3 regions of the Clostridium saccharobutylicum DSM 13864 genome follow, and region 3 is predicted to be linked to each of the others. Evidence: riboswitches for the same ligand, from Rfam matches in the RefSeq annotation. Region 3 holds a riboswitch; each other region holds the start of a gene.
The links. A riboswitch is a leader RNA that binds a small molecule or an ion and turns the genes downstream of it on or off. The one in region 3 is predicted to bind S-adenosylmethionine.
Positions count from the first base shown of each region.

Region 1 (10,534 bases), 930 kb from region 3:
GTATGAAAACACATTCTAATTATAAATCTAATTCTTAAATTGAATATCTATAAACAAGACATAATGGGGATACAATAATTTTATCTGCTCATTAACAGATTCCTCTAATAGCCTATGATCAAACAAATTTGCTTCCTTGCCTGATGAAAAATAATAATGACATTTTGGATTTGTTATTTTATTTCATGTGCCTAGATAGAATTGCATAAAGTAAACAATAAATTAATATATTTATAAAAAAGATTTAGGACTGATAATATGAAAAAAAATTTTGCATATTCTGCTGACTTTGATGAAATTACAGAAAAATTATTTAGAGAGGCAAACTATTTAGGACAAGGAAATAATGGAGTAGTTTATGAATTGCCTAATAAAAAAGTTATAAAAATATTTTTAAAGCAAAAGGTATGTAATGATGAAGGAAGTATTCTTGCTAAAACTAATGGATCAAAATATTTTCCGTACATGTATAAGAAAGGAAAGTTATATGTTGTAAGGGATATGGTGGAAGGAGAAAGGCTTGATGAATACATTAAAGAGAGCGGATTGAGTAATTCGTTGATAGAAAATATATATCAGTTGTTATTAGAATTTAAAAAACTTAAATTTAAAAAGCTTGATACTCGTTGCAAAGATATTTATGTTTCAGAAGATGAAAAACTCATGATAATAGATCCGAAGAAAGCTTATACAAGGAAAGTTGATTATCCAAGGCATCTCATGAAGGGATTGAATAGAATTGGAGTTCTTGAAGAGTTCTTAGAAGGTATAAACAAAATAGATTCTAGAAAAGCAAAAATGTGGAGACTAAAATTTAAAAAATATTGTGAAGCTGAACAATTATCTGGAATTGAGTAAATATATGATTTATAGTTTTGTCTCTAGAAGTTATAGCTGACAATGAAATTAGGATAGTTTAATTCTAATCAGAATTGATAATATAGAATGTAGAATGATTTTTAAAATGTAATCGCATTTTATATGTTTTGCTTATAAAATTTTTATTTTTTATATAAGTTTTTATTATTCATTATTCATTCTACATTATCAATTTTAATATTAATCTATATACAGGATAGAGTGATATTATTGCAGAGAACCATCTGCAGATAAATAATATCCATCAACTTTGATATTACTTGCCATTACTCCAGTAGTTGTATCGAAATAATACCATCTTTCATTAATTTTTTGCCAACCTGTTAACATAGCTCCTTTGTTATCCATGTAGTACCATAATCCATCACTTTGTAGCCAGCCCTTGCTTGCCTTACCATCTGATTGGAAGTAGTACCACTTGTTGTCTATAGCATTAGGAAACCATCCAGTTACCATCTTACCATCGGCGCCTATACCATAGTCACCATCAGGCTCGTTTACCCAAACGTTTTTAACTAATTTTCCGTAGTCAATATAGTATCCCCAGCTGCCATCTGAGAATTTATACCACCCTTGATACTTTCCGTTGCTATCTACAGTTTGTCCTAGATACTTATCAGAATTAACTGCAGCTTCTGCAGTTACAGCTGGCAAACATGGTCCAACTGTTAATACAGTAGCTAAAGATGCAATAATAAATTTTTTAATCATTTTATAAATCACCCCTAATTAAAAAGTAATCCCATAACATTGGTTAAAGGATGTAATACTATTATCTTATAACTAAATGTAAAAATCAACCATAATTACAAAAAAACTCAAACGAAGTATTATGTTGAAAATTTAAATAATATATAAAATGAATAATTAAAAAATTTTTACTAATAATATTATGGTAAGTAAAAAAGCCTTTTTAGTTGAGTTTATCTATTATTATAGCAGTATTAGTAGATATTCATACTAAAGTTCATAATACAAGGAGGGTAATATTAAATGAAAGATTATTTAGAAATTGTAGATGTTGTTGCCAGACAAATAATAGACTCTAGATGTTTTCCTACAGTAGAAGTAGAAATATATCTAGAAGATGGTTCTATGGGAAGAGCAGCAGTACCATCAGGTGCATCAACTGGAATGTACGAAGCAGTAGAATTAAGAGATGGAGATAAAAGTCAATATCAAGGTAAGGGTGTTTTAAATGCAGTAAATAATATAAATGAAACAATTGCTGAAGAATTAATTGGATGCAATGTATTTGACCAAACTTATATTGATGAAATGCTTATTAAATTAGATGGAACTCCTAATAAAGGCAAGTTAGGTGCTAATGCAATTTTGGGTGTTTCATTAGCTGTTGCAAATGCTGCTGCAAATGCTTTAGCAATGCCATTGTACAGATACATAGGTGGAGTAAATGCAAAAGTATTACCAGTTCCTATGATGAATATTTTAAACGGAGGTTCACATGCTGATAACTCTGTAGATTTACAAGAATTTATGATTATGCCAGCTGGAGCTCCTACATTCAGCGAAGCTTTAAGAATGTGCGCTGAAGTTTATCATACATTAAAGAAGATTTTAAACGACAAAGGATATGCAACTGGCATTGGTGATGAGGGTGGATTTGCTCCAAATTTAACATCAAATGCAGAGGCACTTGATGTTATAATAGAAGCAATAGAAAAAGCTGGATATAAACCAGGAGAAGAAATCTTTATTGCAATTGATGCTGCTTCATCAGAATATTATAAGGATGGTAAATATGTATTAGAACATGAGGGCAGAACATTAAGCTCAAAAGAGATGGTTGATTTCTTTGAAGATTGGGTTAATAAGTATCCTATTATTTCCATTGAAGACGGTATGGCAGAAGAGGATTGGGACGGATGGAAGTTAATTACTGAAAGATTAGGAAAGAAAGTTCAATTAGTTGGTGATGATTTGTTTGTTACTAATACTGAAAGACTTGAAAAGGGTATTGAACTTGGAGTAGGTAATTCAATCCTTATTAAGTTAAACCAAATTGGTACATTAACAGAAACATTAAATGCTATAGAAATGGCTAATAGAGCAGGATATACAGCTGTTGTATCTCACAGAAGTGGTGAAACAGAAGATACTACTATAGCTGACTTAGTTGTTGCTGTTAATGCAGGACAAATTAAAACAGGTGCACCAGCAAGATCTGAAAGAGTTGCAAAATATAATCAATTGTTAAGAATTGAAGAAGAATTAGATGAGGTAGCAGAGTATAGAGGTAAGAAGGCTTTCTTCAATATTAAGAAATAGTTATTAATGACATGAAATTGTTATTTTGTGAATCTATCTGAAATAAACAAGGGTATTTTAGAGTTTTTTCTAGAGTACTCTTATTTTTGTAAAAAATTTTAACTTGTGCAAGCTGAAAATAAGTCTAAATAATATAACTTAAATAATCTAGCTGTAAATTTGTAATTGAGAAAAGTTGTAATAATAGAATAATTATGATATGATTTAACATATGTATTATACATAATTATAGGAGGTGTTACCTATGAAAAATATATTTTTAGTCCTAGAAGTAATATTAGGAATATTCACTATTGTGACTGTTTATATGCAACCAAGTAAAGCTGATGCGTTAAGTGGTTTAATACAAGGAGCTACAACAGATACATTTTTTGCAAAAAATAAGTCTAGAACTAAGGAAGTAATTCTTGTAAGATTAACATACATATTTATGGCTCTTTTTGCGATAAATACAATTGTGTTAAATATATTAAAGTAATAGTTTAAGCTACTTAAAATGTAAGTAGCTTTTTTGTTTGTATATAAATAAGTAAGTTTTAGACTTATGTGATACTTTGTCCAAAGTAAGCGGATTTTTTTGCTCAGTTGCTATAGAATCCACTTACTTTTTGTTTTTAAATATATTTCAACATTTTCAGTAACCGAAATAAATGCATGACTTCTATTTGGGGTAATAATCATATAAGTTTAAGATTTAACTTGAATACCTATAGTATGTTTGTTATAAAGGGTAATATGGATATTATAATATTTATTTTTTATTATATATTGAAATAAATTAAATGATTAAGTTAATAATATATAATAAGGCTAAATAAAAATTATATTCTATGTTATCTAAATATAATATATAAGTATAAAATATAATATAGTAAGTTTATATTAGACTATGTTATTATGGTAGTATATAGATACAAAGGAATAATATATAGAAAATTGTATAGTGGAGGAATAGTTATGGGAATAAAGCAAACATTAGCAAGTTTTATGAGAGAAACTGCATATACCCCAATGGATATTGAAGAATTAGTTGCCATATTTGATATAAAGAAAAATGAATATAATGCATTTAAGAAAACTTTGAAAATGATGGAGCATGAAGGAATAATAAGAAGAACAAAAACTAATAGATATATGATAGCAGAAGGTGAAGAGCATCAGGAAGAAGGATTAGTTATTGGAACTCTACAATCTCATGCAAAAGGTTTTGGATTTTTAATTCCTGAAGAAGAAGGACAGAAGGATGTCTTTATTCCTAGTAATTGTATAAATGGAGCTTTTAATGGTGATAAAATCTCAGTAAAAGTAACAAGGGAAGATACAAAGACTAAGAAAAGGGAAGGTATAGTAGTTGAAATCCTTGAAAGAAATACAAGTAAAATTGTTGGAGTATATGAAGATTCAAAAAACTTTGGCTTTGTAATTTCAGAAGATACTAGAATGACGCAAGATATATTTATATCAAAGAAAGACAGAAACAATGCTAAAGATGGGGACGTAGTTATAGTTAAAATAACAAAATGGCCAGATGGAAAAAGAAAACCAGAAGGTGTTGTTACAGAAATTTTAGGTAGAAAAGGCGATAGAGGAATAGATATTTTAATGATCATTAAAAAGCTTGGATTGCCTGAAGAATTTCCTACTAAAGTATTAAATTTTGCTGAAAATATTTCCGAGGAAATTGATGAACAAGAGTATCTAAGCAGAAGAGATTTAAGAGATTTAAGAATGGTAACAATAGATGGTGAAGATGCTAAGGATTTAGATGATGCTGTATCTATTGAAAAGTTACCAAATGGGAACTTTAGACTAGGAGTTCATATTGCGGATGTAACTAATTATGTTAGAGAGAATAATCCATTGGATAGGGAAGCATTAAAAAGAGCAACTTCGGTTTATTTAATTGATAGAGTTGTTCCAATGCTACCTAGAAAATTATCAAATGGTATATGTTCGTTAAATCCTAGAGTAGACAGACTAACATTAACTTGTTTTATGGAAATAAACAATAAGGGAATGGTTGTAGATCATGAAATAGTTGAATCTATTATTAAAACTAATGAAAGAATGACATATACAGATGTTACAAAGATTTTAAAAGATCATGATGAAGAGTTAATAAAAAAATATGATTATCTTTATGATGATTTTAAGTTAATGGAAGAGCTTTGTAATATTTTAAGAGAGAAGAGAACTAGAAGAGGAGCCATTGATTTTGAAATCGCAGAAGCTAAAATAATATTAAATGAATTAGGTAAACCAATTGAGATTAAACCTTATGAACGTGAAATTGCTAATAGAATGATTGAAGAGTTTATGTTAGCAGCTAATGAAACAGTAGCTGAGCATATGTTTAAAACTAAAATACCGTTTGTATATAGAATCCATGAAAGCCCTGATGAAGAAAAACTAACAAAGTTTAAGGAATTTGTATATAATTTAGGATACAATATTAGTTGGACAGAAGAAATACATCCTAAGAGTTTCCAAGAAATTTTAGAGAAAGTTAAAGGACAAAATGAAGAAACTGTTGTAAGTACCTTATTATTACGTTCAATGATGCAAGCTAAATATGCACCAGCATGTATAGGACATTTTGGCTTAGCAGCTCAATATTATTGTCATTTTACTTCTCCAATAAGAAGATATCCAGATTTACAAATTCATAGAATAATAAAGGAATATTTGCATGCACAAATAGATGAAAAGAGATACAATAGGTTGAAAAATATAGTTGGATATGCAGCTAAGCAGTCATCAGAAATGGAAAGAAAGGCACAAGATGCTGAAAGAGAAGTTGATGATTTAAAGAAAGCAGAGTATATGCAAGATAGAATTGGAGAAGAATTTGAAGGAATTATATCTTCAGTTACAAGCTTTGGAATATTCGTTGAATTACCAAGTACAATTGAAGGGTTAGTTCATGTTAATGATTTAAATGATGATTATTATGTATTTAATGAATCACATCTTTCACTAACTGGAGAAAGAACTAAAAAGGTATATAAATTAGGAGATAAGGTTAAAGTTGAATGTGTGGATGTAGATATAGCTAATAGAGAGATTTTCTTTAGAATTACAGAAGAACCTAAGAGAGAAGATGAAATAGCTGATAAAGATGATAGTCAAATTCAAATTAAATGAAGGAGACTAAGATACGATAGAAAAAAGCTTAGAGAGGGCAAGTTATAGAATTTAAATAATTATAGAATATATAAGATATTTTATAATTAATAGAGATATTCTGAAGAATATTTATTTAATCATTCTTCAGAATATTATTTTGAAATTAAAGTTAACTATTATTTTATATTTAGCATTATTAAAATAAACAATTAGATTCTATTTTTAATATGTAAGTTTTGAAAAATAATTTGTATCAAAATAAGTAACAGTAACTTAATTTTACTTGAAAATTAAAAATATAAATATATATAAGTTATAAAAAATTTTATTCATAAATTCTCGGTCTCAGCAAAAGAAGTAAATAGCAAAATTTATTATTTATGGATTTTATTAATTAGAACATATAGATATATGTATATTTCTATATGTTTCTAAAGTTGATTTGTAGGAATGCGTATAATATAATCTTAAGTAAGGCATATGAAGGAAAGTAAAAAGTTGAAATTATAAAGAATTAGAAGAGTAACTTTTTATTTTTTCAATGTCTCTAAAGAAATATAGCCATAGTAGGTGATTAAAGTGGTAAGAAAGAAAAATGAAAATTCATTAGCTGAAAATAGAAAGGCTAGACATGATTACTTTGTTGAGGAAGCAATGGAAGCTGGATTGGTTTTAGTTGGAACAGAGGTTAAATCTATAAGAAAAGGAAGAGTAAACCTTAAAGATTGTTATGCTGATATATACAATGGAGAAATATTTATAAAGAACATGCATATAAGTCCTTATGAGCAAGGAAATATATTTAATGTAGATCCAGTAAGAGAAAGAAAATTATTATTGCATAAAGATCAAATAAGAAGATTAGATGCTTTAGTATGCCAAGATGGATATACTTTAGTACCTTTATCACTTTATTTAAAAGAAGGTAAGGTTAAGGTTGCACTTGGAGTATGCAAAGGTAAGAAAAATTATGATAAGAGAGATGCAATGCTTGAAAAAGCACAAAAGAGAGATATTGACAGAGCTATAAAAGAAAGAAATAGATATTAAGGCATATGAAAAAATTAATCTTAGTAGATGGACTTGTTATTTGTGATTGTGCTTAAGTTGCTTAAAATTTGTTTTTAGGAGGCTTTTTATTTTTTATTTTATTTGGTGTAGAAATTTGTTGTGCATTTAAAATAAAAATTAAAAAGTTCTTGCAATATATTAAACAAGCATATATAATAAAATTAATCCGATGATAATACTTTGGATTAAGCAGTTAATAATAATTATTATTTAACTGTTGACAAAATAAAAGAATATTTATATAATCATGTCAGAAACTAATTAAATAGTCTGATATCTTATCAAGAGTGGCGGAGGGACTGGCCCTGTGAAGCCCAGCAACCGAAATAGTGGTTCATTTACCAATATATTATACGGTGCTAATTCCTGCAGCTTTTTTTTAGCTGGTAGATGAGAGGGTAAATTTGTGTAGTGTATTGCGCGCTAGAGGTTTATTCTCTAGCGCTTTTGTTTTTTAGTTATCCGGAAACTAAGTAAGGACAATTAGGGAGGAATGTGTTTTGGTAGAAATAAAAAACGTAGTTAAAAGTTTTGGGAAAACACAAGTTATAAAAGATGTATCAATGAGCATTAAGCAAGGTGAAATTTATGGAATAATAGGACATAGTGGGGCAGGTAAATCCACATTGCTTAGATGTATAAATGGACTTGAAACTTATGATGGTGGATCTATTAATGTAATGGGGAAAGAGGTCTGTTCGTTAAGTGGTTCAGAACTTAGAGAATTTAGAAAAGATTTAGGGATGATTTTTCAAAACTTCAATCTTTTACAAAGAAAAAATGTATTTGATAATGTTGCACTTCCTCTTGAAGTGTGGGGATATGATAAGAAAATAATTGAGACTAAGGTATTAGATTTACTTAAATTAGTTGGCTTAGAGGATAAAAAACTAAGCAAACCATCGCAACTTAGTGGTGGACAAAAGCAAAGAGTGGCGATAGCAAGAGCATTAGCATTGGATCCAAAGATATTACTTTGTGATGAGGCAACATCAGCGTTAGATCCTAAGATTACAAAGGATATTTTAGCTTTACTTTCTAAAATTAATAAAGAGCTAGGGATAACAATAATAATGGTTACTCACCAAATGGAAGTTATAAAAGAGGTGTGTCAAAGAGTTGCATTATTAGATGGTGGAGAAATAAAGGCAGAAGGAAGAGCAGAAGATTTATTTTTAAAGCCGGGAACTTCATTAAAGAAATTCCTAGGTGAAGAAGATGAAGAAGAAATATTGCCAGAGAGCGGAGTTAATATTAAGTTATTTTTCCCAAGTAATTCTTCAGAGAATGCACTTATAACTAAAATGGCGAGAGAGCTAGAAATAGATTTTTCAATAGTTTGGGGTAAACTTGAAAAATTTAGAAGTGAAGTATTAGGGGGGCTTGTAATAAATATAAGCGAAAATGATAAAGATAAGGTTCTAAAGTACCTTGAAGGTAAAGAAATTTTGTGGGAGGTGCTTAAGTAATGAACGAAATAATAGGAAAAGCGTTAATAGAAACATTAGAAATGGTTTTTGTATCAACTACATTTTCTGTAATTTTAGGTTTTATACCTGCAATTTTATTAACAGTTACTGCAAATGATGGCTTAAAACCTAATAAAATTATTTATAATATTTTAGATTTTATTGTTAATACATTAAGAAGTTTTCCATTTGTTATATTAATGGTAATAATTGTACCTTTAACAAAAATAATTGCAGGTAAATCAATAGGGACAGTGGCAGCAATGGTTCCACTTACAGTTGCAGCAGCACCTTTTGTTGCAAGAGTTATAGAATCATCTTTAAGAGAAGTAGATAAAGGTGTAATAGAAGCGGCAAAGTCTTTTGGGGCTTCAAATACTCAAATTATATTTAAAGTTATGCTTAAGGAAGCAATTCCTTCGATAATGTCAGGAATAACTCTTACAATAATAAGTATTGTTGGATATTCTGCAATGGCAGGTGCTATTGGAGGCGGAGGTCTTGGAGATGTAGCAATAAGATATGGATATCAAAGATTCCAAACAGACGTAATGATAGTAACATGTATTATTCTAATTGTAGTAGTACAAGTTCTACAACTTTTAGGAAATTATTTTTATAATAAATTATCAAAATAATTCACAATATATAATTAAGAAGTTATTTTCTATAAAATATATAAAAACTTTTATATATTTTATAGTTGCAAATATATTATAAAAAATCTTAATAATTAGATATCAAATTATTAAAGCATAAGCTTAAAATGGGGGTAATAAATATGAAAAAGAAATCAATTTTATCAATAGCTTTAGCGGGTGTAGTCGCATTAGGATTAGTAGGATGTGGAGGAACATCTACAAATACAGCATCTAAAGAAGATAAGGTAATAAAAATCGGGGTAACACCAAAACCACACAGGGAAATAGTAGATATAGCTAAACCATTACTTGAAAAAGAAGGATATACAGTAGAAGTAACTGAATTTAATGATTATGTTCAACCAAATACATCAGTATCAGAAGGTGAATTAGATGCAAACTTCTTCCAACATATGCCTTACTTAAAAGAACAAAATGAATCAAAGGGGCTAAATTTAGTATCAGTAGGAGCTATTCATTTAGAACCAATGGGATTATATTCTCATAAAATAAAAAGTTTAGATGAACTTAAAGATGGAGCTACAATTGCGGTTCCAAATGATCCATCAAATGAAGCTAGAGCATTAAAGTTATTAGCATCAAAGGGAGTAATTAAAATTTCAGATGGTGAATTAGTTACACCAAAAGATATAACAGAAAATCCAAAGAATTTGAAGTTTAGTGAATTAGAAGCGGCAGCAGTTCCAAGATCAATAGATGATGTTGATGCAGCTATAATAAATGGTAACTATGCAATAGAAGCTAAATTCAATCCATCTACAGATGCTATTATTATAGAAGATAAAGATTCAGAAGCTGCTAAGCCTTATGCTAATATAATTGCAGTAAAAGCAGGTAATGAAAATGAACAAAAAATTAAAGATTTAGTAAAAGCAATGACTTCACCAGAAGTTAAAGAATTTATAGAAAAAGAATACAATGGAGCAGTAATTCCAGTATTTTAAATTATAATATAAAAATAAGGATGAGCAATAGTTCATCCTTATTTTTATATAGATAAATAACTTGTAACTTAAGATTATGTGGCAAGTAACCGAA
Region 1 is NC_022571.1:4,459,195-4,469,728, reverse strand. It holds gene CLSA_RS19420 (protein kinase family protein) at 259-858, shown strand; gene CLSA_RS19415 (cell wall-binding protein) at 1,087-1,590, opposite strand; gene eno (phosphopyruvate hydratase) at 1,873-3,168, shown strand; gene secG (preprotein translocase subunit SecG) at 3,413-3,646, shown strand; gene rnr (ribonuclease R) at 4,126-6,312, shown strand; gene smpB (SsrA-binding protein SmpB) at 6,874-7,344, shown strand; SAM riboswitch class I at 7,641-7,762, shown strand; gene CLSA_RS19390 (methionine ABC transporter ATP-binding protein) at 7,866-8,834, shown strand; gene CLSA_RS19385 (methionine ABC transporter permease) at 8,834-9,472, shown strand; gene CLSA_RS19380 (MetQ/NlpA family ABC transporter substrate-binding protein) at 9,616-10,440, shown strand; gene CLSA_RS23245 (hypothetical protein) at 10,517-10,534, shown strand, end outside.
Region 1: linked by a shared signal. The riboswitch ahead of CLSA_RS19390 (methionine ABC transporter ATP-binding protein) and the one ahead of CLSA_RS01415 (trans-sulfuration enzyme family protein) in region 3 are both predicted to bind S-adenosylmethionine.

Region 2 (10,534 bases), 2.0 Mb from region 3:
GCGGGAATTAAAAACTTATTAACTATTTCAAGTTCTTTATATTCTTTTAAAAGTTCTACTGTTGCTTGTTTTGCTTCTTCCTTTAAACCTTTAACGACTATATATTTTAAATCCTGCTGCAACCCAGTACTATTTACATTTTCTGTTTCTTTTTTAGAATTTGTGCTTACATCTTTAATATTAACATCTGTATTCACTTGAACATTAGCATATTTTTTTATATATATTTCTGAATTTCTATCATGATTATATAAAACATTATAAGAATCAATAACTCTCATCGTGCCACTTGCATTAGGATTCATTATAGGTAAATCCAAACCATTAGCTAATGCTAGTGATAAAAATGTTTCATTTATAAATTCTCTATTTGGAAGTCCAAAAGATATATTCGAAACTCCAAGTAAAGTTTTAAGACCTAATTTTTCTTTTACCATTCTTACAGCTTTTAGTGTTTCTTGAACTTCTTCTTGTTGAGCTGATACAGTAAGTACTAAACAATCAATAAATACATCTTCTTTTTTTATACCATACTCTATCGCTCTATTTAATATTTTCTCAGCTATTTTAAATCTTTCTTCTGCTTTAGGCGGAATCCCTCTTGCATCTAAAGTTAACCCAACTACACTAGCTCCATACTTTTTCACCAGTGGCAGTATGCTATCTAATACCTTATCTTCTCCATTTACTGAATTTAATATAGGTTTTCCATTATAATACCTAAGACCTGCTTCTATTGCTTTAGGATCTGATGAATCTATTTGAAGTGGTGTATCCATTATTCCTTGTATTTCTCTAATAACTTTATGCATCATTTTAGGCTCATCAATTTCAGGTAAACCAACATTTACATCTAAAATGTGTGCTCCATCTTCTACTTGTGAAACAGCTTGTTTTAGAATATAATCTAAATCTTCATTTTTTAATGCTTCTTTAAATAATTTTTTTCCTGTTGGGTTAATTCTTTCTCCTACAATTCTTACACCGTCAATTTTCACTACATTTGAAGGTGTACAAATTGCAGAATAATTATGCTGTTTTATAGGTTGAAGATTTTTGTTTTTTACTCTAGAACACAGTTCTTTTATATAATCTGGTGTAGTTCCACAACATCCTCCAATCACTCTAACACCTAAGTCAATGAAACCACATAATGTTTCCGCAAATTCTTCTTTTGTCACATCATACTTTGTTTCATTTCCTATAGACAGTGTTGGAAGTCCAGCATTAGGTTGAACCATTACTGGTATATTAGATAAACCACAAATTTCTTTAACAATAGGTTCCAATTGCTTTGGTCCAAGTGAACAATTAACTCCAAGTGCATCCACGCCCAAGCCTTCAAGAACAAGTACCATAGCTTCAGGTGAACAACCAGTAAATGTCCTCATATTTTCCTCAAAAGTCATTGTACAAAATACTGGCAAATCGGAATTTTCCTTTGCTGCAAGTATGGCTGCTTTAAGTTCATATAAATCAGTCATAGTTTCAAACAATATTAAATCTGCACCTGATTTCACACCTTGAACAATCTGACGTTTAAATATCTCATATGCTCTATCAAAACTTAATGTTCCCATAGGTTCAAGCAATTCTCCTATAGGTCCAATGTCTAATGCAATATATGTGTCACTATTTTCCCTTGCCTTTTTCGCAATTCTTATAGCTTGATCAACAGCTACCTCAACCTCTAAATTGCATAATTTTAATTTCAGTTCATTAGCTCCAAATGTATTAGTTGTTATTACATTTGCACCACTTGCAATATATTCTTTATGAATTTCTTCTATTATTGATGGTTTCGTTATGTTCAAAAGTTCTGGATTTTCACCTAACTTCAATCCTTTCTTTTGAAGCATGCTCCCCATTGCTCCATCGAATATTAGTATATTATCTTTTATATAATCTTTAAGCCCCACAAGTTTCTCCCTCTCTCCTAAAGCTGCAATTTTCATAGTTACTGCATTCTTTACAGCTTTTTTTCTTCTTTTCAGTACCTTTATCAATGATTCCTATTATTGCTGTTACAGATTTTCTGGGAAATAATAAATTATTTTCTGATACTGTAAGTCCAATTTTCTTTTGAGCATCCAACGCTCTTAAAAAATTATTTTGCACTTCTAAAGGTAAATCCCCATATCCTGGACTATATCTAAATGTTATATCTTTACCTTGGATTTCTGCTTTTTCTTTTACAGAATTCTCTACTATGTCACAGATTTCTTCTACTGCAGTAGTTGCACATGCATCCAATATAAGTGCCTTTGTCAAATTAGTCTTTTCATATAATCGTGTTCTCTTTTCAATATCATTTCCCAGCGTCACTGCCATTAAAACACACTTTTTAGAATCTTTCAGGTGATTTTTAATATCATTACCATATAAAACTAAATTTGTAGTAAGAATTTCAACACCTTCATCAATTATTTTTATATCGTTATATTGATGAATTTCCCTAGGTGTAATTACTCTTTTTATTTCTTCTCTACATTCGTCAATAATATTCATAATGTTATCATCAATAACTTGACCTTTATGTCCTAGATAACGAAGCACTTCCTCTTTATTAATATCAATTTCGAAAGCATTCATATTATTATCACCTACTTTATCGCTTATTGCTATTCTCCATAAATATTTAATGAAAATCCTTTTTCTAAAGCTTTCTTTGCATATTCTTTAGCACCAAATAAAGATAAATCTCTGTAATTTCCACATTGAGTTGGATTTGCTGCTGGCATTTCTTTGGCATCTAATATTATTTTTAATGAAGTTTCCAATGCTTCTTTAATTTCACTAGCTTCTCTTTCTCCCCAAACAGAAAGATAATATCCTGTTCTACATCCCATAGGTGATAAATCAATTACTCCCTCTAAATGATTTCTTAATTCATGAGCTAATAGATGTTCTAAGCCATGCATAGCTGCTGTTCCAAATGCTTCAACATTAGGTTGTAAAAATCTTAAATCAAATTTAGTTACCTTATCCCCATGAGTTCCATCAAGTACACAGCATCTTCTTACATATGGTGCCTTAACCTTGTTATGATCTAATTCAAAACTTTCTACATTCTTATTTTCCATAATATTTCATTCCTCCATATTTTAAATAATATATTTTTTATAACAATATAATTATTGAGCACACTTTTTCTTAGAAAATTGAATTATTAATTTTCTAAAGAATAAAAAAAGCCTAAAGGTATTCCTTTAGGCTAAAAGCTCAAAATACCTTATCTATCAGTCTTTACACTGCAGGATTTAGCACCACATATATTTATAAAATATATTGGTTGCTGGGTTTCTTCGGGCCAGTCCCTCCACCACTCTTGATAAGTTTAATATTTAATTAATTATATCTTACTAATTTAACTTTGTAAAGTTTATTCTGAAATGTTAATAAAATTATAATATATATGTTCAAAAGTCATTTATATTAGACTAAGTAACAACAATTTAATTTTATTTAAAAATTAAATTTACAATATATTTATTTAAATTTAATAATAAATTATATAAATCAGTACACTTGTATATATTAAATTAGTACCTTGGTATATATTAAATTGTTTGTAATAAACTATGTATAATCAAGATATAATCTTAAGCAATTTTATCTTTTTATTAATAGCAGTATTATTGAAATCGCACTAAACATTAAGCTTAGTAACATTATACATATAACAACTTGTTTTTTTGAAAAACCTTTTTCCTCAAGTCTAAAATGTATTTGACTTCTATCTGCTTGATATACAGGTTTTCCTTCTAAAAATCTTTTTAATATAACAAATAAATTATCAAATATAGGTACAGCTAAAGCTAATATTGGAATAAACAAACTCAATACAGTCGCTTGTTTAAATGCACCACCCAATGCAGTAATACTCAAAATAAATCCCAAGAAATTAGCTCCTGAATCTCCCATGAATACTCGTGCTGGTAATTTATTATAATAAAGAAATCCTAAAGTTGTTCCCGCTAATATCATAGATACATCAGCAGATGGAGGATCTTGGTTTAATATTAATGCTGCCGCAAAAAACGTCATTGCTGAAATAAATGATATTCCTCCAGCTAATCCATCCATTCCATCAGACCAATTGATTACCGTTGTTACCCCAAATATCCAAGTTATTGTTAGTATAAACTGTATTGTTAGACTTAGTGTAATAAACTCACTAGTAAATGGATTAGTGAATCCAACAAATCTAATACCTGATTTAAATACTAATATCGCTGATAATAATTGAATTATCAGTCTGGGAGATATAGGAAATTCTTTTCCCTTTGTTTTATAATAATCATCAACTAGTCCTATTAATAATATTAGCGTTGCTGCTATAAACACAACAATCTTTTGCTCCATATCATTATGTATAAATATAAAATACGAAATAAAAAAACCTAAATATAATGCTATTCCTCCACATAATGGTGTTGGTGCTCTATGTTGTTTTCTTTTGTTTGGTTTATCTGTAAATTCTAATTTATTAGCTAGTTTCATAAGAAATGGCATGGTAATTAGTGCAATTAATGCTGCAACTACCATTTCTAATATATAATCCATCTTATCTACTCCTTAGTTAGGCACATGAAAATAAATAATATTTTTGAATATGCCGAAAGTCTTGTCATAATATCTAATCTCAAATTTGGTTTTTACTACCTATTTGATTATACTATTAAAGATATTCTATATCAATTACAAAATTATTAAGTTTAGACACGTGAAAATAAATAGTTTTCTATTATCCTCTTTGCTCTATCATATTTTTAACCTTCATTAATCTAGTTGTAGCCGCTCTTTCATTTTCATCAAGTCTCATCCTAATATATTTTATAGTCTCTTCAAGATCTGGAATCGTCCTATATTCAAGAGCATTAACTCTTCTTCTAGTGCTTTCAATTTCACTAGCCATTAGCTGACATGATTTCTCTATTTCAGTAAGCTTAAGCAAACTTGGCAAAACATCATAAAGTTTAGCTAAAGCATCATCAAGTTCTGAGGAGGTACTTACAAAACCGTATGGATATATACTACCTTCATCTTCTTTTAGTTGTCTCTTGAAGTTCATTACTGGTACAGATACACTCATTATGTTCTTTTCACTAACTTCAACTGAAATATGTTCCTTAGGATAAGCTATGGCTTCTTCTAAAAATTCTGAACTCATGACAGCTCTTGCCATAACAAAATCATTAAGTGAGATTTGAAGCTCACTCTCAACTTCTTTTCTTAATTCATTATTATGCTTAACAAGACTAATAAATTGTCTCATTAGCTCATCTTGTTTATCTTTTAAAAGCTTATGGCTTCTTATTGATGTTGATAATCTCTTTTTTAATTTAGAGAGTTCCATCCTAGTAGGATTGACATTCAATTTTGCCATAGACTATTCTTCCTCTCTTATCATATATTTTTCAAGATATTCATCCCTAATTCTCTTAAGTTCAGATCTTGGAATCAACTTTAATAATTTCCATCCTAAATCTAAAGTTTCTTCAACTGTTCTATTTGTATCGAATCCCTGAGATACATATTCTGCTTCAAATGCTTCAGCAAATTTAGCAAGTTTTTTATCGGTATTTGATAAAGCTGATTCCCCAAGAATTGCAGATAATTCTTTTGCCTGCTTACCTTGTGAATATGCTGCAAACAATTGATTCATAGTGTCTGCATGATCCTCTCTAGTTTTCCCTTTCCCAATCCCCTTATCTTTTAATCTTGAAAGAGATGGTAAAACATCAATAGGAGGCATTATGCCTTTCTTATATAATTCTCTTGAAAGAATTATTTGTCCTTCTGTGATATATCCAGTTAAATCTGGAATCGGATGAGTTTTATCCTCTTCTGGCATTGTAAGTATAGGAATTTGAGTTATGGATCCCTCTTTGCCACGTAATCTTCCTGCTCTTTCATATAGTGTGGAAAGATCAGTATATAAATATCCTGGATATCCACGTCTTCCTGGAACTTCTTTTCTCGCTGCTGAAATTTCTCTTAATGCTTCGGCATAATTTGTAATATCAGTCATAATAACAAGAACCTGCATTCCCTTTTCAAACGCTAAATATTCAGCTGCAGTCAATGCCATTCTTGGTGTAGCTATTCTTTCTATAGCTGGATCAGATGCAAGATTCATGAATAAAACTGATCTATCTATTGCACCTGTTGATTTAAATTCATCAACAAAAAACTGCGCTTCTTCAAAAGTAATACCTATAGCTGCAAATACAATAGCAAACTTAGAATCTGAATTTAAAACCTTGGCTTGTCTAGCAATCTGTGCTGCAAGCTGTACATGTGGAAGTCCTGCAGCTGAAAACACAGGTAATTTTTGTCCCCTAACCAAAGTATTAAGTCCATCAATTGCTGATATTCCTGTTTGAATAAATTCTGATGGAAAATCTCTTGCTACTGGATTAATAACTTCACCATTTATATCTAATCTTTTTTCTGGTATTATATCTGGTCCATTATCATTTGGTCTTCCCATACCATCAAAAACTCTTCCTAACATATCTTCAGATACTGAAATTTGAAGCGGTTTACCTAGAAACCTTACTTTAGTTCCCTTTAAATTTATTCCATTGGATCCTTCAAAAATTTGAACCATAGCTTTTGATCCATTAACTTCAAGAACTTTTCCTCTTCTTTTTTCTCCTGTCTGAAGTTGAATTTCAACCAATTCATCATATTTAACACCTTGAACATCCTCAACAACCATCAAAGGACCAACCACTTCAGTTACAGTTCTATATTCTTTAAGCATTTACTTCACCTACTTTGCTTATTAAATCATTAATTGAACTTGTTAGATTTGTATAAATTTCATCGATTTTATGTAATTGATTTTCAGATACATATTTACTTCTTGCAATTCTATCTTTTAAATCTTCAAGAGATAATATATCACTTAAGTAAACTCCACTTTCTAATGCTTTTTCTGCTTCTCTCTTATAACTGATAATAAGTTTTAACATTTTATATTGTTTCTTAAGCGATGTATGTGTATCTATTTCATTAAAACTATTCTGTTGTAAATAATCCTCTCTAATTGATTTAGCAACATCTAATTTTAATCTATCTTGTTCTGAAAGTGCGTCAATACCAACAAGCCTTACAATTTCTAAAAGGCTAGATTCTTCTTGAAGAATTGTAATAGCTTCTAATCTTAATTCTCCAAAATCTTCTGCAACATTTTCGTTCATCCATTTATCAACAGTATCACCATATAACGAATACGAACTCAACCAGTTTATTGATGGAAAATGTCTCTGATATGCAAGCTCTGCATCCAATCCCCAATATACTTTAACAATTCTAAGAGTAGATTGTGAAACTGGTTCTGAAATATCTCCCCCTGGAGGTGATACAGCACCAACAGCTGTGATTGAACCTATTCTTCCCTCATCACCCAAGCATTCAACTTTACCGGCTCTTTCATAATAATCCGCAAGCCTTGAACCAAGATATGCTGGATAACCTTCATCACCTGGCATTTCTTCAAGTCTGCCCGACATTTCTCTTAATGCTTCAGCCCATCTTGAAGTGGAATCAGCCATAATTGATACAGAATATCCCATGTCTCTAAAATATTCAGCAATCGTAATACCTGTATATATTGAAGCTTCTCTTGCAGCCACTGGCATATTTGAAGTATTAGCTATAAGAACTGTTCTCTTCATTAAACTTTCACCAGTTTTAGGATCAATAAGTTCTGGAAATTCATTTAATACATCAGTCATTTCATTTCCACGTTCTCCACAACCAACATAAACAACTATTTCAGTATCACCCCATTTAGCAATCTGATGTTGAGTTACTGTTTTTCCTGCTCCAAATGGACCTGGTATTGCAGCTGCTCCACCCTTAGTAACTGGAAAAAAAGTATCTATTACTCTTTGACCTGTAATCATAGGTTCAACTGGATTAATTTTAGATTTATATGGTCTTCCTTTTCTTACTGGCCATTTTTGCATTAAAGTAATTTCTTTATCTCCACTAGAAGTTTCAACTATGCATATTGTTTCAGTAACTGTAAATTCTCCGCTTTTAATCTCCTTTATTTTACCTTCTATCTCTGATGGAACCATTATCTTTTGCTCCACCACAGCTGTTTCTTGAACTGTCCCTATAATATTCCCAGGAATTACTTCATCACCAATATTAACTATTGGTTTAAAACTCCACTTTTTTGTTCTGTTTAATGATGGAACAGATATACCCTTTGTTAAAAAATTAGATTGAGCTGCTTCCATAAACGCATCAAGAGGTCTTTGAATACCATCAAACATTGATTCAATAAGTCCCGGTCCAAGTTCAACGCTTAATGGTTCACCTGTAGTAACAACAGGATCTCCCGGTCCTATTCCTGATGTTTCTTCATAAACTTGAATTGATGCTTTATCATTTCTCATTTCGATAATTTCACCTATAAGGCCATTTTTCCCAACCTTACACACATCATATATGTTAGCTTCATCCATGTTTTCAGCAACTACTAAAGGTCCTGAAACTTTAATTATCTTTCCAATCTTCACCTTATCAACCTACCTTTCTAAAATATTCATGCCTACTGCTTTTTCCACATTATCTTTTATTCTTTGCATTCCTATATTTAACGTACCTTGATTGCTTGGAATTAATATAATTGCAGGAATAGTCTTTTTATCATATCTTTCTATTGTCTCCTCAATATCTTGTGCTATATGCTCAGTCACAAATATAATTGCATAATCATTATTAGCTAAATTATCAACTATATTTTTAGCATCATCATACTGTATAACTGGAAAAACATCTATCCCTAGTGCTTTAAACGGTAAAACTGAATCCTTATCTCCAACTACACCTATTTTTTTAAACATAAATATCACGCAGCCTTTCTCTTATTAATCCTGCACCAATATTATTAAGCTTGCCAACCATTATAATTCTAATGATTTTTATTTCTGTTTCTTTAGCATAAATATACGCCAATAATGGTTCTACTCCAAACGGTATTATTTTAGCATCTCTCATCATGCTCATTATGTAATTATCAATTAATTTTTCTAATAAACTAACAGATTTATTTTTAATATAATCATCTATACCAACTTTAATAAAACCCGCATAACTTGTATGAGCAAATTTAGTATATATGTTTTCTGGATCATCATTTATAATTTCCAAGAACTTATTTTTATCTATAGAGCCACCTTCAATAATAACTCTAGCTAAAAATTCTTTATCTTTATTTTGTTTCTTAATCCTTAACAAAGTTTTTAAATTTGTAGAATCAATCAATGTTGTAATATATTTATCAACGAAAGTATCTTTTATTTCACTTTTAATTTGCATCAATGACTTAAACATATATCTATCTAATATAATATCCACTAACTGAGGATCTTTAGTATTTTGAAAATTATTATTTACCTCCTCAATTGCATCTCTCATAATTATAGGTAATTCTCTTATATTATCACTTTTAATTAAATCTCTTAATTTTAACGCATCAATTGTTCCCACATTTATTAAAAGATAAGATAAATCTTTTTTTAAAAAAATTCCTTTTAAAATCACTTTTATATTATGGTAGTCATATTTAATGCTCATCAAATCAATAATGCCTTTTACTGGACTTATGTAATACATTAAATCAAATACTCTAATTAATTCTCTACTTAGCATCAATTCATAATCTTCTGCTTTATTAATATCAGTCATGACATTAACATACTCAGTTTCCTTAAGAATTTTTAATGACTCATAAGCAGAATTCGAATCAATCATCCTATCAATTTGAGCTTTATTAAGGAGCTTTGTCTCATATACTCTAATCCTTGGTATAACTTGGCTAAATTGCATCTTATCCATAGTTAACCTCCTTAACTTAACAATACTTGTGCTATTTCAGCTCTTAAATCATCTTTTAGTGAATTAACTAGAGCTTCAAAAGTACAATTTACTTCTATTCCATTCTTCTCTAGTATAAATCCTCCCATAAAGTTTCTAGTTTCCTCACTTAGAATCACAATTACTTTTGATTTAAGTTCATTATTTATTTGTATCAAGAAATCTTCGTCAATCATCTTTTTTCCATAATCATTTAAAATTAAGTTATGTTCTCCGCATATATCCATGTTTAATATAGAATCTTTAACAAATTCTTTAAAATCATCGTCTGATAAATCACATAATGTTTGTATGCTCAAGTCAAAAATTTCTTTTATAACTTTTTGCTTCGATTCTAGCTTTTTATTTCTCGCTTGTAACTTTGCTCCTGAAATTATTCTTTCTTTTTTATAAATAGCTTCTTTTTTAGCTTTTTCTATGATCACTACTTCATTTTCATAAGCTTCTTGCTGCTTCTTATTAATAATTTTTCTTTTTTCATCTTCAGCCTGAGCTAATATAGATGTTTTTTTATCTTCCGCATCCTTCATAATTTTAGAAGTTAAATTGTTTATGTTAGACATTATATTCACATCCTTGTCTGGCACAAAATATTCGACGCATCTCTGGTCTGTTATTTTTTTCATGTGCC
Region 2 is NC_022571.1:3,391,783-3,402,316, forward strand. It holds gene CLSA_RS14735 (homocysteine S-methyltransferase family protein) at 1-1,919, opposite strand, end outside; gene CLSA_RS14740 (vitamin B12 dependent-methionine synthase activation domain-containing protein) at 1,909-2,592, opposite strand; gene CLSA_RS14745 (S-ribosylhomocysteine lyase) at 2,622-3,083, opposite strand; SAM riboswitch class I at 3,230-3,338, opposite strand; gene CLSA_RS14750 (MraY family glycosyltransferase) at 3,613-4,566, opposite strand; gene CLSA_RS14755 (V-type ATP synthase subunit D) at 4,748-5,389, opposite strand; gene CLSA_RS14760 (V-type ATP synthase subunit B) at 5,393-6,772, opposite strand; gene CLSA_RS14765 (V-type ATP synthase subunit A) at 6,765-8,543, opposite strand; gene CLSA_RS14770 (V-type ATP synthase subunit F) at 8,553-8,870, opposite strand; gene CLSA_RS14775 (V-type ATP synthase subunit C) at 8,863-9,864, opposite strand; gene CLSA_RS14780 (V-type ATP synthase subunit E) at 9,876-10,466, opposite strand.
Region 2: linked by a shared signal. The riboswitch ahead of CLSA_RS14745 (S-ribosylhomocysteine lyase) and the one ahead of CLSA_RS01415 (trans-sulfuration enzyme family protein) in region 3 are both predicted to bind S-adenosylmethionine.

Region 3 (10,534 bases):
GCTGAAAATATCGATAATACTGATGCAATTGCTGCCATTCCTGATGCAAATGCAAAACCTCTTTCTCCGCCTTCAAGCTCTGCAATTAACTTTTCCAATACATCTCTAGTTGGATTTCCAGATCTTGAATAGTCATATTTTCCAAAGTTATCTATATCAAATTGATGAAAAGTTGATGTTTGATATATTGGAGTACTTACAGATCCTGTTGCTGGATCTATATCTCCGCTTGCATGTATTAATTTAGTTCCAAAATTCATATTTAACGCCCCATTCTTATTTTTATTTTATTTTGCTTATTAATCACCTGAAAGAAAATAATAAAACAAATATGCTAGTATACTAATTTATTATTTTTTTGATTGTCCCTTATTAAAACATAAAATTTATTTTCCTATTGCATTATCCAAATCATTTATCAAATCATCTACGTTTTCTATACCAACTGATAATCTAAGTAAATATTCATCAACACCTAATCTTTTCTTAATTTCTTCTGGAATTTCTGAATGTGTTTGAGTAATTGGATATGTTATTAATGTTTCAACTCCACCTAAACTTTCTGCAAATCTTATTACTTTTACATTATTAAGTATTTTTTCTATTAATGATTTATCTTTAACTCTAAACGATAATGTTGCTCCAAATCCAGTTGCTTGCTTCTTATTCAATTCATATCCATCAAAATTTTCTAATCCTACATAATATACTTTTTCAATTTTAGGATTGTTATCTAAAAATTTTGCTACCTTCAAAGTATTCTCTTGTGCTCTGTCTAATCTTATGTGTAACGTCTTAATTCCTCTTAAAACTAGCCATGAATCAAATGGAGATAATGTCGCTCCTGTTGACATATGAATTCTTCTCAATCTTTCTATTATATTATTATCATTTGCAACTATAAATCCTGCTAATAAATCATGATGGCCACCTAAAAATTTAGTTCCACTATGAATTACTATGTCAGCTCCAAGTTCTAATGGCCTTTGATAATATGGTGTTAAGAAAGTATTATCTACAACTAATAATAAATCATGCTCTTTAGCTATTTGAGCTACTGCTTTTATATCAGTTACTTTCATCATTGGATTTGAAGGAGTTTCTATAAACATTGCCTTTGTATTCTCATTTATAGCTTCTACTATACTTGTTGTATCGGTTGTATCTACAAATGTAGCTTCTAATCCAAATTCCTTATAAGTTTCACTAAATAATCTATAAGTTCCACCATATAAATCATCTGATAAAATAACATGATCACCAGCCTTAAATAAGTTTATACAGGCTGTAATTGCTGCTACTCCTGTTGAAAAACCTATCGCCTCATTTCCACCTTCTAAACTTGCTAATGTCTTTTCAGTTTCTTCTCTTGTTGGATTTTGAGCTCTTGAATAATCATACCCTGTACTATTATTTAATCCATTATGTCTAAATGTAGCAGATTGATATATAGGAAAACTTATTGCCCCTGTTCTTCTATCTCCACCTGATACTCCATTAACTGCAATTGTTTCAAACGATTTTTTTATTGTCATTTTTATGCCCCCTCTATTTACTTGATTCTTTAATTTTAGATATGTACCTAAATTGTTTTTTATTATTTGAATGTGCCTTATTTTATATTTAGTTTTATAGTTCCAAAGATAAAATTCAAACACTCAAAATTAATTGTAACTTTAAAAATTATATTAATTTTGCAAATAAAAAAGTCACTTCTCGAAATAAGAAGTGACAAAATAGTCATAATAATAAGTTTTAATGAAACTTAATTTTCCTCTCATTTCTCAGGATTTCTCCTGCAGGAATTAGCACCAACGAAAAAATTTAAATGAAGATTTTTTCAGGTTGCTGGGCTTCATAGGGCCGGTCCCTCCACCACTCTTAATAAGATTAACTTATCTAAATATTTAATTGTCACTATTAATTATACTTGATAAAACCTTTATGTCAACATTTTTTAGTAAATTTATCGACTTTCTATGTAATTAATTATAAGCAAAAAAATAATAGACCAAAGATACGGTGCATATTTATTGTCAGACAAGGAGATGAATTCAGCTCATAGTGGCTCTATTAGCTAAATTTACTGATGAAGCATGACGTAAAATATGGAAGCATACTGATCTATTATTTTTGATTGTGCCTTAGATTAATAAGAAATATTAACTTCATTTAAATTAATTATCTCTCCATATTTATTTGAATGTGCCTTATTATTCATATCTTAATGCTTCAATTGGATCAAGGCTGGCTGCTTTTTTAGCAGGGTAATACCCAAAGAATACTCCAATTGCCATTGAGAATGTAAAGCTTATTAAAATTATCGGAGCAGATACAGATACTGGTAACTTTAAGCATTTACATGTAATTGCCGCCATTCCAATTCCAAGTATCATTCCTATAATTCCACCAATTGTACATATTATAACTGATTCCGTTATAAACTGCATTTTTATATGAATACTCTTAGCCCCAAGAGCTTTTCTTGTTCCTATTTCTCTTGTTCTTTCTGTAACAGATACAAGCATTATGTTCATTACACCTATTCCACCTACAAGTAAAGCTATAGCTGCAATTACAGATACACCCAATGATATTGAATTAAGTATCGTTGTAAATGATTGTGCTTGATTTTTAAAGTTCCTAACTTCTAATGTCCAATTTTTATTATCCTTATATAATTTATCTGTATATTTTTTCATATCTTTCATAAGCTTTTCTGAATCAGTATTCGTATTAGGCTTAATCATGAAACTATAATAATTTTTATATTCTTCTCCTGCTTTTGCTGTCGTTATAGGAATATATAAATTAGTTTGTATATCTTTTTCTTTTGTAGCAGTTCCTCCCCCTTCAAGAAAAGAAGGGGGCTCATATTCATATACCCCTATAACAACATATGTTTCGATGTTACCTTCTATATAAACTTTAATTTCTTTACCTAAAGGATTATTCTTACCCTTAAACATATTATTAACAAGTTTATCCGAAACTACAGCAACTTTTTTCATTCCTTTAATATCCTTGTCAGAAATAAATCTTCCATTAATTAATTTGACACCATTAACATCCTTATATCCGTCATTTACTCCTGTAACAGCTATATTATTATATAAATATCCATCCTTTACTTTTCCATTTCCCGAATCTGTCTCTATACTTATACTGCTAATTCTATCCGAAAATGTTTGCTGAATTGAATTTATTTGATCCAAAGAAATAAGATCTCTATCTTCTAGTGATTTACTTGATCTGCTTTCTCCTTGATCATTGTCTTCACTTTTTTCTTTTATCCGAACAGACATATTATTGCCACCTAATTTATCCAATTCGCTTGAAACTGTAGAAGTAATTGCATTTCCAATGGAAAAAATTGCTATGACAGATGATATTCCTATTATAATTCCAAGCATTGTCAATAGCGCACGCATTTTACTTGATTTTAAACCTGCTATTGCAAGTAATATATTCTCCTTTATAAACATATCTTTTCACCATTTGGAAATCTTCTTATATACTTATCATTATACTCTTCTGCTACTATCTTTCCATCCTTTAATGTTATAATTCTCTCTGTTTCTTCTGCAAGTTCATAGTTATGAGTTATAAGAACTATGGTCTTGCCTTCTACTTCATGTACCTTATGAAATAAATCCATAACAAGCCTCCCTGTTACTGAATCAAGTGCTCCAGTTGGTTCATCTGCAAGTATTATACTTGGATCATTGGCAAGCGCCCTGGCAATTGCTACCCTTTGCTTCTGTCCTCCTGACAATTCATTTGGCTGGTGTTTCATTCTATCTTTCATTCCAACTAGTTCTAAAAGTTGCTCTGCCCGTTCCTTTCTCTCATGTCTATTCATTCCATAGTACAGCATTGGCAATTCAACATTCTTCAAAGCTGAACTTCTTGGTATTAAATTATATGTTTGAAATACAAAACCTATTTTCTTATTTCTTACTTCTGACAATCCATTATCTGTTTGTTCATTAACATCTGTACCACCTAAAATATATGTTCCAGAAGTTGGTCTATCCAGAGCTCCTATTATATTCATCAAAGTACTTTTACCAGAACCAGATGTTCCAACTATTGATACAAATTCACCTTTTTTTACTGTTATATCTATATTCTTAAGTATATTCAACTCATTAGGAGTCCCAATATAAAAACTTTTAACAATATTCTTCATTTCTATTACATTTTCACTCAAAGAACTCACCCTTCTTTTATTTGGATTTTATCTCCAACTTTATATGTTGAAGGATCATCAATTACGAATATTCCATCAGAAATTCCTTCACCTGAAATTTCAATATTGAAATCAGACTCAAGTCCTGTATTTATTGGTAATTCCTTAATTATATACTCATTTGGTTTTTGACCATCTTTTTCTGCTACATATATACTTTTATTATCTCCATCTCCAACTATATTCTCTGATGACACTGAATAAATGTCTGATTTTTCACTTGTAATAATATTTACTCTTGCACTCATTCCTACTCTCATATTTTCGTTCTTGTCATTAATTTTAACCTTAGCTTCAAATCCTGAATCTGAACTTGTATCCTGAGATTGAGGTTGCATGCCACTGCCTGACTTACCCTGACTTTGAGGCATAACTTCCTTTCCTGCAACTGGATTAATACTCGTTACTTCTCCAGAAATAATCTCCTCTCCAGTTGCATCTGTTTTTATTTCAGTTCTTTGCCCTAACTTAACATTTGGTATATCAACTTCTTTAATTGGTACAGTTACTTCCATATTGTCCAAGTCCTCAATTTGAAATAAAACTCCACTACCTGGATTTCCTACAACAGCATTTACATTTGTAATAGTACCATCGGTAGTAGCTTTAATTGTACAATTGTCTAATTGTTGTTTTAATTTTTCAATTCCAATACGCTTACTTTTATCACTGCCTTTTGCTTGTGCTGTATCATAACTACTTTTAGCTGTATTTAATGCTTGGTCAGATTTAGCTTTAGAATCTTCTAATGATACTTTTGCTTTTTCATAATCTGAACTTGCAGTCTCAAAATCTATTTTAGTTTTATCTAAATCGCTCTCTGTAATTGCTCCTGCACTAAACAGTGTTTTATTCTTTTCATATATTTTATTTTTATCATCAAGATTAATCTTTGCTACTCTTAAAGCTTCCTCAGCATTTTTTATTTCCGAATTCACGCTTTCATCATGTAATCGTAATGCATCATCATATGCCTTTTTTGTAGAATCAATATCGGCTCTAATACTAGCATCATCTGCGTCAGCAGCTGCTGTTTGTTGTTCAAGATCTTTTTCCAATCCTGATGAATCTAATATCGCTAAAACATCTCCTGCCTTAACTTTGTCTCCCTCTTTTACATTAACTTCTTTAATCACATTATCTACTGTACTATATATATTAGTAGACTCTTCACTTTTTATTTTGCCCAAAACACTTACCTTATTTACAATTTCTCCTTTTGACAAAGTCGTGCATTTAGCACTTGGTAATGGCTTAGGCATAATTACTTTACCTATTATAAAAGCTATAATTACTATAAATGCAATAATTAAAAGCATCACTTTTTCCTTTAATTTCCTTTTTGGTTTTAAAGTATTAGAACTTATACCTTTAGGTTTTAATTTTTTGATATTCAATTTTAGCATTCTAAAATTTACCCCCATTTTTCATAACTTTTTTAATCTATGAATAATATAAATAACCAAAATATTTTTGATATTTTTTAGCTTCTTCTTAACCTTCCTCCTATTTCAACCATTATTTAATCCATAGATTACACAAAATAAGTTTATTATGTAATTAAGTATAACATTCTTAATTTAATATAAGTGTAAAAGAACATTAAATTTTTCTTAAACACTTGGAGTTATTAAGGCGTAATTAAAAACTAAAAAGTTTATCTATAATATTATCTATAATTTCAGAGATAAATCTCCACAATTATCTTTTAGTAATTTAAATCCTTTCTTATTTCAATTAGTTATTTATATATTAAGTATAGTATCTTTTATCAAATCATAATCTATATATAAAGTTAGCTGACATAAAAATATATACACTATCCCTTGTAAAAATTCAATAATATTAGCATAAAAAGTATATCATTCGTAATAAAAAGAAATATTTTAATTAATAATAGAAATATGTAGTATATTTGCTTTTAATATATATTTTTTTAAGTTTAGATAAATGGAGATTTTCCTTGGAAGATCTCCATTTAATTATAAATATTTTATAACTATTCAGTCATAAAATTCATCTTCTGCACTTACATAATATATATAATATGTAAATATATATTCATCTAAACGTAAAGAATTATACATTAAACGAAATTTTAGTTAATATTTGTATTATTTTGGCTGATAATTCCGTTTATAGCTAATAATTTACTTTTTAAGCAATTATTATTGAATTGTAACATAATATAGTGTATATATTTTTATTAGTTAGTTTATGTAAATAATTTATTTCCATTTAACTAATTTCATTTTCATTATAAAAGGAGGAATAAAAACGTTCAGTTTAATAAAAAAATATTATTGCATTAAACAACATGATATGAAAGATTGTGGTGTTGCTTGTTTAGCAACTATTTCAAAACAGTATGGATTAAAAATTCCTATATCTCGAATAAGAGAGATTTCTGGAACTGATTTACAAGGTACTTCCGCATATGGAATTGTAAAAGCAGCTGAAATCTTAGGCTTCTCCGCTAAAGGGGTAAAAGTATCTAAACCAGAAGATATATTTGAAGAATTCCCAAAACCTTCAATAGCTCATGTTATTATTAATGACACTTTAATGCATTATGTTGTTATACATAGGGTTTCTAAAAATGAAATTCTAATTGCAGATCCTGGGAATGGCATTATTAAATATACACCTGAGGAGTTTTTTAAAATTTGGACTGGAGTTTTAATTCTAATGGTTCCAACACCTTCATTTAAAAAGGGTGATGAAACTAAAGGACTATTTGAGAGATTCTGGGGATTAATTAGAGTTCAAAAGAATCTTCTAGCAAATGTTTTTATATCATCCATATTGATAACACTTCTAGGAATTATAGGATCATTTTATTTTAAATTTTTAATAGATGATATACTTCCAAGTAACTTACATGGAAGCTTAATCACAGTATCTATAGCAATGATTGTATTAGCTATATTTAAAACTATAACTGAGTTTTTTAGAAGTTTATTACTTTTATATATGTCTCAAAATATAGATATTCCATTACTATTAGGATATTATAACCATGTTATTAACTTACCAATGAATTTTTTTGGTACAAGACGAGTAGGTGAGATTATTTCAAGGTTTACTGATGCTGGAAAAATAAGAGATGCAATTTCATCTGCAACATTGACTATTATGATTGATCTTTTAATGGCCATTGCTGGTGGAATAATTTTATATATGCAAAGTGCAAAATTATTTATAACCTGTTTAATACCTATATTCATATACTTTATTTTAGTATTTCTATTTAAAAAGCCATTAGAAAAAGTAAATAGAAATGTTATGCAAGATGATTCTATGTTGATATCATATTTAGTTGAATCTATAGAAGGAATAGAAACAATAAAAGCTTTCAACGGAGAAAGAAAGGTAAACTTAGAAACTGAAAAGAAATTCATAAAATTTATTAAAAGTTTATTTAAATACGGATATACAAACAATCTTCAAGGGTCATTTAAGAATGCGGTTAAATGTATTTTTAGTATATGCATTTTATGGCTTGGAGGAACTCTTATTTTAAAAAATGAAATAACAATTGGTGAATTAATAAGCTTTAATGCGTTACTTGCATACTTTATTGAACCAATAGAGAGAATAATAAATTTACAGCCACAATTACAAAGCGCACTAGTAGCAAGTGATAGATTAGGTGAAATATTAGATTTGGAACTCGAAAAAGCAAAAAATGAAGATAAAAAAATTAATCCACAATCATTACTTGGAGAGATACAATTCAAAAATGTTGATTTTAAATATGGTACAAGACAATTAGTTCTAAAAGATATAACTCTAGATGTAAAAGCTGGAGAAAAAATAGCTTTAGTAGGAGAAAGCGGTTCAGGAAAGACTACCATTGCAAAGCTTTTAATGGGATTTTATGAAATTGAGAAAGGTGAAATTTTATTAAATAATTATAATATAAAGGATATAAATAAAGAATCATTAAGAGATAAGATTAGCTATATATCTCAAGAATCATTTTTCTTTTCAGGAACAATAATGGAAAACTTACAATTTGCTAATTACTCTGCAAATTATGAAGAAATTATAGCTGCTTGTAAAAAAGCCCAAATACATGAATATATAAATAGCTTACCACTAAGATATGGAACTCTTTTAGAAGAGAAAGGAAGCAATCTTTCAGGTGGACAAAGGCAAAGATTAGCAATTGCTAGAGCATTATTAAAGAAACCTGAAATATTAATAATGGATGAGGCAACATCTAATTTGGATTCTATAACAGAAAAAGCAATACAAAATACTCTGGAAGAATGCACCAACAATATAACAACTATAATAATCGCTCATAGATTAAGTACAATTATGAAATGTAACAAAATATATGTTATTGATAAAGGTCAAGTAATTGAACAGGGTAAACATAAAGAATTATTAAATAATTATGGATACTATTATAACTTATGGACTGGACAGTCAATCGAAAACTTAGATGAAATAGCAGCAACAATTAATAATTAATAAAAAACATAAGGGGATATGTGTTAATGAAATATAAAATTGAAGAGTTAAAAGACATAACAGATTCAATAGAGATAATGCAAAACCATCCAAATTCTTTTTCAAAATATATGTTTTATATAATTGGATTATTATTAATTTTAGCAACAACATGGTCCATATTTGCTCAAAAATATATAGTTATTACTGCAACTGGAGAAATTCGCCCTAAAGGTGAAATATGTGATATTTATACTAGAACTAATGGAACCATAATAAATACAAATATAAAAGATGGACAGCTTGTTAAAGAAGGAGATATATTGATAAGTTTTGACAATAACACTATTATTAAAGCTCAATGTGATGGAATTATTAGCTTAATTCAAGATATTAATGTAGGTGATTTCATTCAAAATGGAATAGAAATTGCAAAAATTATTCCTTCTAATCAAACACAAAAAAAAGTCAATCTTTATATTAATAATGAAGATATTCTTAATATAAAGCAAGGACAAGATGTAAGCTTAGAAATATTATCACTTCCTCAAACTGAATATGGAGCTATAAAAACTACATTAGAAAATATAAGTAATGATGCAAAATCAAACAATGGAAATAATTATTATACTGCAACATGTTCATTAGATACAATTAACATAAAAGATATAAAAGGAAATAGTTTAGATATAAAAAATGGAATGATGGTCAAAGCTAGGATAATAAATAGACAAGTTTCTTATTTTAAATATTTTTTAGAAAAAATCAACATATTAAATTAATTTGATAATGCGATAAATAGACACATAAAAAATCTATTTGTGTTTATTATATATATTATAAAATAAAGGAGTTTTTAAAATGAAAGATTTAGATGAAAAAGAATTACAAAAAATTAATGGTGGGATCATTATGGATCCAGGAGATATGAGATTTCCATTTCCTCATAGACGTAATCCATGGGATCCCGTAAACTAACAAATTATCATATAGTAAAATTTTTAAATGGAGCATCTAAAACTAATTAAAATCATGTCTAGAACAATGCTCATTTTCATTTAAAAGAAAATTATTACACAAAAAAGTAGTAGGTAGTTTTATATAAAAACAAAACTATCTACTACTTTTTTCATAATAAATTTGTACTTAGTGTTTTCTCAACAAATCCTAAGTATAAATTTATGTTATTCCTTTTATATACATACTTTCCAGTATACGCTTTGCTTTATTAACATGATAAGGATTTACCAAACATAAACTTATGCCTTTATTTTTCAAATACTAACTGATATTATTTATTATGTAAATATTTGTGTATTATGGTCTTTATCGGCATATAACCATAATTTTACAAAGATAGTTTGTTTTTTCTAGGTATTGCTAAAGGCTTTTCGCAAGTAAAAGTCAAACTTGTGGTATTCTTAAATACAATAAAAAGTCTCTTATAATAATTTCCAATTATTATAACCCACATAAACTTAAATCTTTTATATGTATATTATCTTCTATTGTATATAAAAGAAGTCATCTTTTATGTTTCCATTTAAACTTGGTGATAACTCATTTAATGTTTTTAATATATTATTTTTATCTTCATCAGTTGCTGGCGTTGGAATATAATCATTTGTATCACTTCTAGACGAAATCATTGTAGGAATTACCTTATACTCAAAATTTTCTATTTTATTACCTTCAATGTCAACCTTAAGTTGTAGTATAACTGTTCTTTTATCACTTGGATTTGAATTTCCTCCAAAACAGAAATTCCCCAAAGAATAAGCTATTAATTTACCATTATAGTTTTCCATACTTTGAAGTACA
Region 3 is NC_022571.1:285,016-295,549, reverse strand. It holds gene CLSA_RS01420 (trans-sulfuration enzyme family protein) at 1-260, opposite strand, end outside; gene CLSA_RS01415 (trans-sulfuration enzyme family protein) at 387-1,535, opposite strand; SAM riboswitch class I at 1,775-1,891, opposite strand; gene CLSA_RS01410 (ABC transporter permease) at 2,214-3,485, opposite strand; gene CLSA_RS01405 (ABC transporter ATP-binding protein) at 3,476-4,213, opposite strand; gene CLSA_RS01400 (HlyD family secretion protein) at 4,219-5,658, opposite strand; gene CLSA_RS01395 (peptidase domain-containing ABC transporter) at 6,524-8,734, shown strand; gene CLSA_RS01390 (beta-barrel domain-containing protein) at 8,761-9,495, shown strand; gene CLSA_RS22315 (bacteriocin) at 9,575-9,691, shown strand; gene CLSA_RS01385 (CapA family protein) at 10,219-10,534, opposite strand, start outside.